Regions from separate parts of the Actinoplanes sp. NBRC 101535 genome, predicted to be linked through region 2. Evidence: predicted binding sites of a transcription regulator. Region 2 holds the regulator's gene; the other holds the start of a gene.
The links. The regulator HspR, encoded in region 2, represses chaperone genes until heat shock. The targets are predictions, from matches to a motif close to TTGAGTNNNNNNNACTCAA.
Positions count from the first base shown of each region.

Region 1: the regulator HspR is predicted to act here: its motif matches at 5,453-5,471, upstream of lon (endopeptidase La).

Region 1 covers NZ_BSSY01000004.1:210,790-218,175, forward strand. Annotated here, with positions in the region: gene QSK32_RS12985 (helix-turn-helix transcriptional regulator) at 1-202, shown strand, start outside; gene QSK32_RS12990 (toll/interleukin-1 receptor domain-containing protein) at 242-3,109, shown strand; gene lon (endopeptidase La) at 3,112-5,436, opposite strand; gene QSK32_RS13000 (helix-turn-helix transcriptional regulator) at 5,761-6,642, opposite strand; gene QSK32_RS13005 (alcohol dehydrogenase catalytic domain-containing protein) at 6,848-7,386, opposite strand, start outside.
Region 2 covers NZ_BSSY01000020.1:62,889-70,274, reverse strand. Annotated here, with positions in the region: gene QSK32_RS37650 (ABC transporter) at 1-317, opposite strand, end outside; gene dnaK (molecular chaperone DnaK) at 551-2,413, shown strand; gene grpE (nucleotide exchange factor GrpE) at 2,410-3,033, shown strand; gene dnaJ (molecular chaperone DnaJ) at 3,104-4,303, shown strand; gene QSK32_RS37630 (heat shock protein transcriptional repressor HspR) at 4,325-4,768, shown strand; gene QSK32_RS37625 (hypothetical protein) at 4,850-5,296, opposite strand; gene QSK32_RS37620 (cation:proton antiporter) at 5,477-6,628, opposite strand; gene QSK32_RS37615 (cation:proton antiporter regulatory subunit) at 6,694-7,191, opposite strand; gene QSK32_RS37610 (sugar efflux transporter) at 7,202-7,386, opposite strand, start outside.

The DNA of each region.
Region 1 (7,386 bases), on a different contig from region 2:
CGAGGCGTTCCGGAGACTGTGGGCGCGTCCCGCACACCCGGGTGGCCGCACCGGGGTCAAGACCGTGCTTCATCCGTCGGCGGGCACGCTCACCCTCAACTACGACGTCCTGGACATCCCCGACCACGACCATCAGATCCTGCTCTTCACCGCCGAGCCCGGCAGCCCGACGGCCGCGAATCTGCACAGCCTGGCCGCCTGACGCTTCCGCACACGTCTACGGTTGTCGATACCATGGCGCATGGGTGAGCCGACGCTCCGACCGGCGCCGCGGTACGACGCCTTCATCTCCTACGCCCGCAGCCGGGACGGCGCGCTGGCCGCCGCCCTGCACGCCGAACTGGAACGGTTCGCCGGGAGCTGGTGGCGGTCCCGGCGACTGCGCGTCTTCCACGACCTTGCCAGCCTCCCGGCGTCGGCGGGACTCCGGGAGTCCCTGGAACGGTCACTGGCCCGGTCGGAGTGGTTCGTCCTGCTGGCCTCCCCGGAGTCCGCGCGGTCCCGGTGGGTCGGCCACGAGGTGGACTGGTGGCTGGCGAACCGGTCGACGGACCGGATCCTGATCGCGGTCACCGGCGGAACACTCCGCTGGGACGGCGGCACCGACGCGCTCTCGCCCTCGCTGGCCGCCGCGTTCGCCGAGGAACCCCACTGGATCGATCTCCGGCCGTACGCCGGGACGACGGGCCGGCCGCTACTCGGGGACATCGTCGCCGACCTGGCCGCCCCGATCCTCGGCGTCGACAAGGACACCCTGGTCGGTGAACATCTGCGGCGGCGACGGGGCGCGACGCGTACCCTCATCGCCGCAGTCGTGGTGTTGATCCTTCTGGCGGTGACGGCTGTCGGTGGCGCGGTGATCGCCCGCAACCAGGCGCGGGAGGCCGAACGGCAGGCGGCGGTCGCGACCGCCCGGCAACTCCAGGCGCTCGCCGACGTCTCGCTGCCGACCGACCCGCGGACGGCGCTCGGGCTGAGCCTGGCCGCGCACCGCATCGACCCCGGTGACGAATCGGATCGTGGGGTGTACCGGACCCTGGCAAGCACGCCGTACGTGAGCACGCTGAGCGCGCATCGCAAACCGGTCACCGCGACGGCGTTCGCGTCCGCGCAGCGTCTGCTGGCCCTCGGCGACGACGACGGCGCGGTGAGCGTCTGGGATCTCGCCGACCCGGCCCGGCCCCGGCTACGGCACGGTCCGGCCGACCTCGGCATCGGCGTGGTGTCCGCTCTCGCGTTCGAGTCCGGCGGAACGGTGCTGGCGGTCGGCGGGGTGACCGATCCGGCCCAGTCGCGGGCGGTGAGCCGGGTGGCCCTCTGGGACGTCGCGCAGCCCTTCGCGGTCGGGCACCGCGTGCTTCCGGCGCTGACCGGGCGGCTGACGGCCCTGACCTTCCTCCCCGGCCGGCCGATGCTGGCCGGCACCCTGGTCGAGCCCTACCCGGCGAAACCGAGCCTGCACCTCTGGGGGACACCGTCCGTGGCGCAGGCCCGGCCGTCGGGGGCACCGGCCGTCTCGGCGGACGGCGATCCGATGGCTCTGGCCGCGACCGGCGACGGGCGTCACCTGGTCATGGGGTCGTCCCAGGGGGACGGGACCACCATCGCGGGCTCGGTGACCCTGTGGGCGGTGGACGACGCCGGCACGCCACGCCGCATCGCCGCCGCGCAACTCGGGCCGGTGGCTTCGGTGGCGGTCAGCGGCGACGGGCATACGGTCGCCGCCGGCGGGCAGGACCGCACGGGGGCCGGGAGCATCACCCTGTTCGACATCACCGACCGTAAGCGGGTCCGACGCATGGACACGGCGTTCGGCAGCCGGCCGGATCCGGTCGCGGGCGTCGCCCTCTCCCCCGACGGGCGGCTCCTCGCCGAGGCCGGCGGGCGCAGCCTGCGCCTGTGGGACGTGCACGACCGCAACGATCCCATCGCCGTCGACACCCCGGGTGAGGCCCATCAGGACGACGTCCGGACGGTGGTCTTCGCCGGCGACGGTGGGATCCTGGTGACCGGTTCCGCCGACACCACCGGCATCGTCTGGGACGCGCACGGCCGGACCGCGCCGGACGCCGCCGGGACGGTCACGCTGCGGCCGCGGGGCACGCCCGCGGACCCGTGGTGGGCCAGTGCGGAGGGCAAGATGCTCCGCGGCGTCCTGGGCGCTCCGGGGACGGTGACTTCTTATCGCGTACGCGCACTGCCCTCACCGGACGGGCGGCTGATCGTCACGACCGACCTCGACGGCCAGGCCGTCCTGTGGCAGACCGGACCGGACGGGCGGTCCCGGCAACTGCCCGTCCCCGCGGACCGGCTCTCCGCCGTGACCTGGGCCGCCTTCGACCCCGGTTTCCATCTGCTGATCACCGCCGGGGCGGAACGTGCCCAGCTCTGGGACGTCACCGACCCGTCGCGGCCGGCCCCGCTCGGTCCCGCCATGACCGGGGTGGTGCCGCCGGCCGCGTTCTCGGCGGACGGGCGGCTGCTGGTCATCGACGGCGTCGACGAGGACGACGGCAACGGGGTCCTCACCTCGACCGTCACCGTCTACGACCTCACCGATCCGGGCCGGCCCCGGCAGCTGTCCCGAATCGACGGCACCCGGGAGACGCTGGTGAAGTCCCTCGCCCTGTCGCCGGACAGTGCGACTCTCGCAGTCGCCGACAGCTCCGACACCCGCCTCTACGACCTTTCCGACCTCTCAGCGCCGGTACGCCTGGCGAAGTCGTTACCGAAGACGGCGGACCCGGTCGCCTTCACCCCGGACGGCCGGACGCTGGCGGGAGTGAGCCGGCAGACCCTGGTCCTGTGGAACGTCGAGGATCCCCGCGATCCGCGTCCGCTGGGCACACCGCTGCCCCTGGCGTACGAGGGCGAGGCCTCGACCATCACCGTCACCCGCGACAGCCGCCGTGTGTCGGTCACGACGCCGGTCCCGGGCCCCGCCGACGACCTGGGGGTGCAGAGCTGGGACATGTCGCGGCTCGTCCGGCTGCGCGCCGAGGCCCCGGAGTCCGCCTGCACGATGACCGATGCGGCGTCGTCCGGGGCCGTCGAGTGGCGCCGGTACCTGGACACGCCGGAGACCGTCCGGCTGTGCCCAGGTCCCTGACGTCAGGCAGCCGTCGTCACCTCGGCCGTGACCGGCTCGGCCGTCACCGGCTCCAGCGCCGCGGCGAGGATGTCGCGGACGTCGGCGACGGTGTGCACGGTCAGCGCCTCGAGCACGTCGGCCGGCACCTCGTCCAGGTCCGGGGCGTTGCGCTGCGGCAGGAACACCTCGGTCAGGCCGGCCCGCTGCGCGGCGAGCAGTTTCTGCTTCACCCCGCCGATCGGCAGGACCCGGCCGGTCAGCGACACCTCGCCGGTCATCCCCACGTCGGCCCGGACGTTGCGGCCCAGCAGCAGCGACACCAGCGCGGTCGTCATGGTCACGCCCGCCGACGGTCCGTCCTTGGGCACCGCGCCCGCCGGGACGTGCAGGTGGATCGGGTGGTCCAGCTGCTCCGGGGAGATCCCCAGCTCGGCCGCGTGTGCCCGCACGTAGGAGAGGGCGATCTGCGCCGACTCCTTCATCACGTCGCCGAGCTGACCGGTCACCGACAGGCCGCCCTTGTCGCCGGGCAGCAGCGACGCCTCGATGTAGAGCACGTCACCGCCCATCCCGGTCACCGCCAGACCGGTCGACACACCGGGCACCGCGGTCCGTTCGGACGACTCCGGGGTGAACCGCGGCCGCCCGATCAGGTCCTTCAGGTCGGCGGCGTCGACGGTGGCGGGAAGGGTGCCCAGGGCGGCCTTCCGGAACGCCTTCGCCAGGAGACGCTCGAACGAACGTACCCCCGCTTCCCGGGTGTACAGCGCGGCGATCTCCCGCAGCGCGTCCTCGGTGATCGTCACCTCGTCGTCGGCGAGAGCGGCCCGCTCCCGCTGCCGCGGCACCAGGAAGTCCCGGGCGATGGCGACCTTGTCGTTCTCGGTGTAGCCGTCGATCGTGATGAGTTCCATCCGGTCGAACAGCGCCTGCGGAATCGAGTCGAGGACGTTGGCGGTGGCGATGAACAGCACGTCCGACAGGTCGAGGTCCAGGTCCAGGTAGTGGTCGCGGAACGTGTGGTTCTGCGCCGGGTCCAGCACCTCCAGCAGCGCGGCCGCCGGGTCACCGCGGTAGTCGCTGCCGACCTTGTCGACCTCGTCGAGCAACACCACCGGGTTCATCGAACCGGACTCGCGGATCGCCCGCACGATCCGGCCGGGCAGGGCACCCACATAGGTGCGCCGGTGTCCGCGGATCTCCGCCTCGTCACGGACACCACCGAGAGCGACCCGGACGAACTTCCGGCCGAGGGTACGCGCGACCGACTCCCCCAGCGAGGTCTTGCCGACCCCGGGCGGACCGGCCAGCAGGATCACCGCACCGGAACCGCGCCCACCGACGACGGTCTGCCCGCGGGACTCCCGGCGGGCGCGTACCCCCAGATATTCGACGATCCGGTCCTTGACCTCGTCCAGGCCGTGGTGGTCGGCGTCGAGGACGGCCCGGGCCGCGTCCAGGTCGGTGTTGTCGGTGGTGCGCACCGTCCACGGCAGGTCGAGCACGGTGTCCAGCCAGGTGCGGATCCAGCCCGCCTCCGGGTTCTGGTCGCCGCCGCGCTCCAGCTTGTCGACCTCGCGCAGGGCGGCCTCCCGGACCGCGTCGGGCAGTTCGGCCGTCTCGACCCGGCTCCGGTAGTCGTCGGTGCCGTCCGCCTCGCCCTCACCGAGCTCCTTGCGGATCGCCTTCAACTGCTCACGCAGCAGGTACTCGCGGTTACGCTTCTCCACCGACTCGCGGACATCGTGATCGATCTTGTCGCTGACCTCGGACTCGGCCAGGAAGTCCCGGGTCCACTCGATCAGCAGCCGCAGCCGGGCCTCGACGTCCGGGTTCTCCAGCAGCTCACGTTTGCGGTCGTTGGACAGGTACGGCGCCCAGCCGGCGGTGTCGGCCAGGTCACCCGGGTCCTCGATGGCGCTGACCGAGTCGATGACCTGCCACGCCTCGCGGCTCTGCAGCACCGACACGACCAGCTGCTTGTACTCGGCGGCGAGCTCCTTGACATGCTCACCGGCCGGACCGGCGACGACCGGTTCCGCCTCGACCCAGAGGGCGGCGCCCGGCCCGGTCACGCCGCTGCCGATGCGGGCCCGCACGCCGGTGCGCAACACGGCGGCCGGCGACCCGCCCCGGGACTTGCCGACACGTTCGACGGTCGCCACCACGCCGTAGGACGCGTACCGGTCCTCCAGCCGCGGGGCGATCAGCAGCTCGGAGCCGGCCGCGGTGCGGGCGGCGTCGACGGCAGCCCGCGCCGCCTCGTCCAACTCGATCGGGACGACCATGCCCGGGAGGAGGACCACGTCGTCGAGGAACAGCACGGGAAGTCTCTTGCTGGACACGGTTACCTCCGGAAAGTTGAGTACGCCCGACTCAACCGCGCCGCCATCCACGATCTTCCACCGTTCGCTCCCGGCGAACGCCCCGCCTCCGCCGAGCACCGGGGAGCCGGGCCACCGCCTTCGCCCGCCATCTCCTGCTGCCGGGTGAGGGCCTGACAGCGTTCCTGCACGATGTGCACGAGGTCGACCCGGCGATGCCGTCGCCACATCAGGTCGGCTCAGCGCTCCCGCCACGGTGGGCGAGGAGATCCTCCGCAAAGCCGCGCAGGACCAGCTGACGACCATCCGCTGGCAGTGATCCCCTACGCCGGTGGCGAGATGCACTCAGGGATGGTCGGCGGGCTGCGGCGATGCGGGGAGGGACCAGCTGGCCAGCAGGCGTAACTGTTCCTCGGTGGCGGAACCGGGCTCTGCCGTGTACGTGGTCAGCAGGTGAGAGGCGTCGGCGGCGGTGGGCAGCGCCATCGAGTGGTAGGCCAGCTCCACCATGCCGACGGCCGGGTGGCGGAAGCGTTTGGTGCCCCTGCTGCGCAGGAGGATGTCGTGGGACGCCCAGCGGTCGGCGAACTCGGGAGTGGCCGCGGACAGTTCGGCGATCAAGGAACGCAGGGCCTCGTCGCAGGGGAAACGGCCGGCCTCGGCGCGCAGCAGGGCGGCGATCGTGTCCGCGGCGCCCGTCCAGTCGTCGTAGAAGCGGGCCGCCTGGGGATCCAGGAAGTGGTACCTCGCCAGGTTTCCGCGGGCCTCACCGCTGGTGAGCATCGGGGCGTACAGGGCTCGGCCGAGGGCGTTGGTCGCCAGCACGTCCCAGCGGCCGTTGCTGACGAAGGCGGCGCTCATCGTCATCGCGTCGAGCATCCACTGCACCTGCGGCGGGAGCGGCTCCATCCCCCGGCAACGGCGGTCGCGCTGGACCGGGCGAGCGGCCCGGGACAGGTCGAACAGGTAGGTGCGTTCCTCCTCGCCGAGACGCAACGCCCGGGCGACGGCGTCGAGCACCTCGTCGGAGACTCCGGCGATGTGGCCCTTCTCCAGACGGCGGTACCACTCGGGGCTCACCCCGGCCAGCACCGCGACCTCCTCACGGCGCAGACCGGGCACGCGGCGCCGTGGCCCGGACGGGAGACCCGCCTGCTCGGGGGTGATCCGGGCGCGGCGGCTGGCCAGGAAGTCGCGGACGTCCGCACGGTTGTCGTTCACGGTCACACTCCCAGGGTACGAGCGGAGCGGGCGCGAAGACGGGTACCGATTCTGCCCCCTTCACGCCGCTCATCGGGTGACCACGCACGCAGAATGAAGGGCGCGAGGATCGCCCTGGACGCGCCGGCGGCCAGATCCTCGCGCCCGGCCTCCGCGGGAGCGACGGTCAGCACCACCCACCCGGCTGGGACATCATGCGTTTGATCTTGATTTAGGGTTTGATCAGCACTTTCAGGGCCTTGCGGGCGGCCATGTCGCGATAACCGTCCGGGACGCCGCCGAGGCCGGTCGTGACGTCGAAGACGCGGCCCGGGTCGAGGCTGCCGTCGAGGACGCCGGGCAGCAGCTCGGCGATGTAGGCGCGGGCGGGCGAGGCGCCGCCGGCGAGGCGCACGTTGCGCAGGAAGAGACTGCCGAGTCCGATCGGCGCCTCCTCGTACTGCGGGACGCCGACCCTGCTGATCGTGCCGCCCGCCCGGACCACGCCGACGGCCTGGTCGTAGGCGTGGCGGGTACCGACCGCCTCGATGACGACCGGCGTGCCGTGACCGCCGGTGATCGCTCGCACCGCCTCGATGCCCGCCTCGCCGCGCTCGGCGACGACGTCGGTGGCGCCGAAGTCGCGGCCCAGTCCGGTCCGGGCCGGGTGCCGTCCCATCAGGATGATCCGCTCGGCGCCCAGCCTCTTGGCGGACAATACCGCGAGCAGGCCGACCGCCCCGTCGCCGACGACGGTGACGGTGCCGCCCC
Region 2 (7,386 bases):
GGCAGCAGATAGTCGTCCAGCTGCGAACTCAGGGCACTGCCGACCTTGCGGGCCTCCTCGGCGGAGGGCAGCACCAAGGGGTACGCCACCGCGCCGAGAGCGGCTCGTAATCGGCTGAGCGCCGCGGCGAGGCGGCTGACCGTTGCCGGGATTTCGCCCGGTTCGGTGCTGTTATCGTCGTTTGCCGGACGGGTCCAGCCCGTCCCCGTACGCTCTGATGGGCCACCTGCGGCCACGTTGACCTGCTGATTCTCATCCGATGCGGCGGGGACGGCGGACAGGGCCGACGGTCCGACCGCGTCTCCGTGCGTCGTCACGGGTAAAGCGTGCACGATCTATGCATCCAGGACAACGGGTCCCGGTATGCCGTGACCGGACAGGTATGTAGGTGATTTCCAAACCTCACCCGTCCCGGACCAGGACTTGCGCCCCTCCGGCTCAACTTCGATTTGACCACGTGCCGACCCGTGGCATCATTGAGTCGGTTCCACTCAACCCTGGTGCGAACCCAGCGGTTCAGAAGCCCAGCTGTTTAGAAGCGAGGAACACCATGGCACGTGCGGTCGGCATCGACCTCGGCACCACGAACTCCTGCGTCAGCGTTCTGGAAGGAGGCGAGCCCACCGTCATCGCCAATGCGGAGGGCTCCCGGACGACGCCGTCGATCGTCGCCTTCGCCCGCAACGGCGAGGTGCTCGTGGGCGAGGTCGCCAAGCGTCAGGCGGTGACGAACCCGGACCGGACCATCCGTTCGGTGAAGCGCGAGGTCGGCACCACCTGGTCGATCGACATCGACGGCAAGCAGTACACCCCGCAGGAGATCTCCGCGCGGGTGCTGATGAAGCTGAAGCGGGACGCCGAGGCCTACCTGGGCGAGAACATCACCGACGCGGTGATCACCGTTCCGGCGTACTTCAACGACGCGCAGCGGCAGGCCACCAAGGAGGCCGGTGAGATCGCGGGCCTCAACGTCCTGCGGATCGTCAACGAGCCCACCGCGGCCGCCCTGGCGTACGGGCTGGACAAGGGCTCCAAGGAGCAGACCGTCCTGGTCTTCGACCTCGGTGGCGGCACCTTCGACGTCTCGCTGCTCGAGCTGGGCGACGGCGTCATCGAGGTGAAGTCGACCTCCGGTGACAACCACCTCGGCGGTGACGACTGGGACCAGCGGATCATCGACCACCTGGTCAAGACCTTCCGCGGCGAGCACGGCATCGACCTCTCCCAGGACAAGATGGCCCTGCAGCGTCTGCGCGAGGCCGCGGAGAAGGCGAAGATCGAGCTCTCCGCCGCGTCGACCACCAGCATCAACCTGCCCTACATCACGGCCGGCGCCAACGGCCCGCTGCACCTGGACACCACCCTCAGCCGGGCCGAGTTCCAGCGCATGACGCAGGACCTGCTGGACCGCTGCAAGGGCCCGTTCGAGTCCGCGATCAAGGACGCCGACATCAAGCTGGCGGACATCGACCACGTCATCCTGGTCGGCGGCTCGACCCGGATGCCCGCCGTCACCGAGCTGGTCAACGGCCTGATCGGCCGCGAGCCGAACAAGGGCGTCAACCCCGACGAGGTCGTCGCGGTCGGCGCCGCCCTGCAGGCCGGTGTGCTCAAGGGTGAGGTCAAGGACGTCCTGCTGCTCGACGTGACCCCGCTCTCGCTGGGCATCGAGACCAAGGGCGGCATCATGCACAAGCTGGTGGAGCGCAACACCACCATCCCGGCGCACCGCTCCGAGGTCTACACCACGGCCGACGACAACCAGCCGTCCGTGCTGATCCAGGTCTACCAGGGCGAGCGCGAGATGGCCGCCTACAACAAGAAGCTCGGCACCTTCGAGCTCAGCGGCATCGCGCCGGCCCCGCGTGGCGTCCCGCAGATCGAGGTCTCCTTCGACATCGACGCGAACGGCATCGTGCACGTGTCCGCCAAGGACCTGGGCACGGGCAAGGAGCAGAAGATGACGATCACCGGTGGCTCCGCGCTGCCGAAGGAAGACATCGAGCGCATGATGCGCGACGCTCAGGACCACGCCGACGACGACAAGAAGCGTCGCGACGAGGCGGAGATCCGCAACCTGGCCGAGCAGCTGCAGTGGCAGACCGAGAAGTTCCTGGCGGAGAGCGGCGACAAGCTCCCCGAGGACAGCAAGAACAAGATCGGCGAGGCGCTCGGCGAGCTGCGCGGCGCGCTCGGCGGCACCGACATCGAAAAGATCAAGGCCGCCCACGAGCAGCTGTCGAAGGTTTCCCAGGAGGCCGGTTCGCTGCTGTACTCGCAGGGTGGTGAGACCCCGCAGGCCGGTCCCGGTGCGGCTCCGGGCGGCGCGGCCGGTGCCGGCGCGACCGGCCCGGCGACCGGCGGCGGGGACGACGTCGTGGACGCCGAGATCGTGGAGGACGACAAGAAGTGACTGCTACGGACGACGAGAACGACGGTCCCGTGACCGAGCGCGAAGTCGCCCAGAGCGAGACCGAGACTCCGGCTGAGGAGACTCCCGCCGAGGCGACCACGCCGTCGGGGAAGTCGAAGAAGCCGGTCGGTGCGCACCGCGCGCCCGAGGGGGAGGACGAGACCTCCACCGAGGACGCCGTGGCCGACACCGATGTCGAGGCGCTGCGGAGCGAGCTCGAGGAGCGGACGCACGACCTGAAGCGGGTGACCGCGGAGTACGCCAACTACCGCAAGCGGGTCGACCGCGACCGGGGTGCGGCGGCCGAGCAGACCACCGGCGCGGTCCTCACCGCGCTGCTCCCGGTCCTGGACGACATCGACCGGGCCCGTGAGCACGGTGATCTGGTCGGTCCGTTCGCCTCGGTGGCGGAGCAGCTGACCGCGGTGACCGGCAAGTTGGGCCTGGTGGCGTTCGGCGAGAAGGGTGACCCCTTCGACCCGAACCGGCACGAGGCCGTCGCGCATCAGACGTCCGCGGACGTCTCGGAGCCGACCTGTGTCGAGGTGATGCGCCGCGGTTACACGCTGGGCGAGCGTTTGCTGCGCGCGGCGTTGGTCGCGGTCGCCGATCCGGAGTGAAGCCATTGATTCCCGCCCGCCGGTTCGCCGGCGGGCGGGGCGTTCCCGCCGCGTCGAGGAGGTGGACCGAGTGAGCTCGAAGGACTGGCTCGAGAAAGATTTCTACGCCGTGCTCGGCGTGACCAAGTCCGCCTCACCCGACGAGGTCAAGAAGGCGTACCGCAAGCTCGCCCGTGACCTCCACCCGGACCGCAACCCGGGCAACAAGGAGGCCGAGGAGAAGTTCAAGGCCGCCTCCGAGGCGTACGACGTCCTCTCCGACGACAAGAAGCGCAAAGAGTACGACGAGATGCGCTCCCTGTTCGGCTCCGGAGCGTTCCGGCGGGGAGCGCGCCCGGGCGCCGCGGGAGGCACCCAGTTCGATCCGTCCGACCTGTTCGGCGGGTTCAACGGCGGCGGCGCGGCGGGGGCCGACCGGCGGTTCGGCGGGACCGGCTTCTCGGACATCTTCAGCTCGATCTTCTCCGGCGGTGGCGGCCCGGCCGGACCGGCGGCGGCGCGGCGTGGCCCGCAACGCGGCCGGGACGTGGAGACCGAGGTGACACTCGACTTCGCGCAGGCGGTCCGCGGCACCACCCTGCCGCTGACGCTGCGCACCCCCGGCGCCTGTGACACCTGCCGGGGCAGCGGCGCGAAGCCCGGCACCACACCGCGGGCGTGCACGAAATGCCAGGGCACCGGCATGATCTCCAGCAATCAGGGCTCGTTCAGCTTCTCCGAGCCGTGCCGGGACTGCCAGGGCTCGGGCAGCATCGTGGACGAGAAGTGCGCCGAGTGCCGGGGCACCGGCGGGGTCACCAAGTCCCGCACGATCAACGTGCGGTTCCCGGCGGGCGTCTCCGACGGCCAGCGCATCCGGCTCAGCGGCCGGGGCGAGCCGGGTGACCGCGGTGGTCCGGCCGGTGATCTGTACGTGCAGGTCAAGGTGCGTCCGGACGACCTGTTCGGGCGCAGCGGCGACGACCTGACGCTGACCGTGCCGATCACGGTGGCCGAGGCCGTGCTGGGTCTCGACCTCAAGGTCCCGACCCTGGACGGGCCGGTCACGCTGCGGGTGCCGCCGGGCACGCCGAGCGGCCGCAAGCTCCGGGCCCGGGCCAAGGGGGTGTCCCGCAAGGAGGGTCCCTCCGGCGATCTGATCGTCACGGTGGAGGTACAGATTCCGACCGGGCTCTCCGACGAGGCCAAGGACGCGCTGGAGGCCTTCGCCAAGCTCACCCCGCCGCCGGCACGTGAACGGCTCGACGAGCGACTGCGCCGGGCCGGTTAGGACCTCTGGAGGAGGTGGCACATGTATGAAGAGATCCACATCTCGACCGAAATGTCCTCCGACGCTAAGGTTTTGATCATCTCGGTGGCCGCTCGCCTGGCGGGCATGCATCCGCAGACCCTGCGGCAGTACGACCGTCTCGGCCTGGTGCAGCCGGGCCGTGCCGGTGGTGGTGGCCGGCGGTACAGCGAGCGTGACGTGGAGTTGCTCCGCGAGGTGCAGCGGCTCAGCCAGGAGGACGGTGTCAACCTGGCCGGGATCAAGCGGATCATCGGGCTCGAGCAACTGGCCGGGGAGTTGCAGCACCGGGTCATGGAGCTGGAGCAGCAGCTGGAGGCCGCGTATGCGCGGATCGCTCAGCTGGAGTCGATGAACCCGTACGCCGGTCGGGGTGATCTGGTTCGCCAGGAGCCTCAGTCCACCGCGCTGGTGGTGTGGCGCCCGCGACGGCCGCAGGACAAGTAGGAAAAGCCGCAGCAGGCGGAAAACGCAGCGGCGGCCCTCTCTCGGGATGGGCCGCCGCTACACCTTGTCGTCGCCGTGTGATTACCGACGGTTGAAGAGCCCCAGCCGGCGCGGGTTGCGCACCAGGCCGCCCTCCATCCAGTCGTGGTGATCGAAGAGCTCCGGTCGTGTCATCAGGACACGGCAGTTGTGGGCCCACAACTGCATCGGCTCGTCACCGACCTCCTCCGCACGTTCCACGAACTTCTTGAGCCGGCGCTTGCGCTGACTGCTCGCGTTCTGCCGCACCCCGTCCGCGGCGTAGATGTACATGCAGTGCTGTGCGAACCGGCGGGACGGGCACTGCCTGTCCATGGCCAGTTCGAAGAGGGTCGGGCCGAGCACGTCTCCGGAGATCAGCAGGTCCCAGTCACGCGGCATGGTGCTCAGGGGAACGGAATCGGGTTGGTAGGCCCAGGCATGCAGCTCGTCCGGCCGAGGATCGACCGGGTTTCCGAATCCGGGGAAAGTTGCCTCACGCACGCTCACGCAGCCGCCTCACTCATGCGTTCGCAGCCGCGACCAGAGTCGGTGACGCTGGTCGCCGGTGCCGAACGCCCCAATACTCAGAGTCGTCGCTCCGGAACCGTAGCGCGCCGGATGTTTGAGCGGAAGTGTCAGGACTTCACATTCGGATACTGGACGGTAACTTTAGGCTTCGATAAGGATTCAATCCGTGGCGGCTAGCGGCTTTTTGACTGTTCGGCGGGCTGCCATCCGCTTTCGTACGATCTCCTTGAACCAGGGGTAGTCCGGCAGACGCGCCAGCATCGGGCCGGTGACGACCGTGATCAACACGTAGGCGGTGGCGAGCGGGGCCAGCCGGGGGTCCACCCCGTACGCCACGGCGAGCCCGGCGATGACGACGGAGAACTCGCCGCGCGGCATCAGCGCCAGCCCGGCCCGGACCTGGCCGGGCAGCCCGATCCCGGCCCGCCGGGCGGCCAGGTAACCGGTCAGCACCTTGGTCAGCATGGTCAGCACCGCCAGCGCGAGGGCCGGCAGGATCACGCCCGGCATGTCGTTCGGATCGGTGGAGAGACCGAAGAAGACGAAGAACACCGCGGCGAAAAGGTCACGCAGCGGCGAGAGCATCTGGACGGCGTGATGCGCGACCGGGCCGGACAGCGCGATGCCGACCAGGAACGCGCCGACCGCCTCGGAGACCTTCAGCTCGCCGGCCACCCCCGCGATGAACAGCGTCATGCCGAGCACACTCAGCAGCAGCGCCTCCGGATCCTTCACCGACATGAAGTCGCTGATCTCGCCGCCGTACCGGATCGCGATGACCAGCACCGCGATCACCGTGACCACCGCGACGGCGAGTGTGCCCAGGCCGTCGACCAGACCGACCCCGGCCAGCACGGCGGTGGCGATCGGCAGGTAGAACGCCATCGCCAGGTCCTCGATGACCAGCACCGACAGGATCACCGGGGTCTCCCGGTTGCCGACCCGGCCCAGATCGCCGAGCACCTTCGCGATCACGCCCGACGAGGAGACCCAGGTGATGCCGGCCAGCACCAGCGCGGCCTTCCAGTCCCAGCCGAGGATCAGCGCGAAGGCGGCCCCCGGCAACGCGTTGAGCAGCATGTCGATCAGGCCGGCCGGCGCCGCGGACCGCAGGTTGTCCACCAGCTCGTCGGCGCTGTACTCCAGCCCGAGCATGACGAGCAGCAGGATCACACCGATCTGGGCGCCGATGCCGATGAACTCCTCGCTCGCCGAGAGCGGGATCACCCCACCGTGGCCGAAGGCCAGGCCGGCGAGCAGATAGAGCGGAATCGGGGAGAGGCCGAAACGGCGACCCAGACGGCCGAGCATGCCGAGACCGAACAGGAGTGCGCCGATCTCGATGAGCAGGATCGTCGTGTCGTGGTTCACGACCGTCAGCCGTCGGTGTCGCCGGCCAGGATGGCGGTGACACCGTCCAGACCCTGCCGGGTGCCGACCGCGACCACCACGTCGTTCGCCTCGAACCGGAACGACGGCACCGGCGAGGCGATCACCTCCCGGTCGCGGAGCACCGCCACGATCGAGGCACTGGTCCGGCTCCGGGCCCGGGTGTCCCCCAGCAGGCGGCCCACGAACGGCGAGCCGGCCGGCAGCGCGATCTGCTCGGTGAGCAGGCCGGCCGCCTGCTGCCGCAGACCGGCCAGCTGGCCCAGCATCAGGGAGGCGCCGAGCACGTCGGCCAGGGCCTCCGCCTCGTCGTCGGTGAGCGGGATCGAGGCCAGGCTCGAATCCGGATCGTCGACGTCGTAGAGCACGAGATCACGCCGGCCGTTGCGGTGTGAGACCACCCCGACCGTCCGACCGGACGATGTGACCAGGTCATGTCGGACGCCGATACCCGGCAGCGGAGTCTGTTCCACCCGTACGCGCACGATCCCCACGTTAACCCTCAGGCGGTGATCCCGATCCCAAACCCGACGAACGGACCGCCGGGCGGGCGATCAGCAGCAGCACCAGTCCGACCACGGCAAGCACCAGGTTGACGGCGAACGCCAGCCGGAACCCGTAGTTCTGGGCCAGACCGAAGAGCGGGGCGGACAGGATCTGCCCGATCGCGTTGGTGTTGG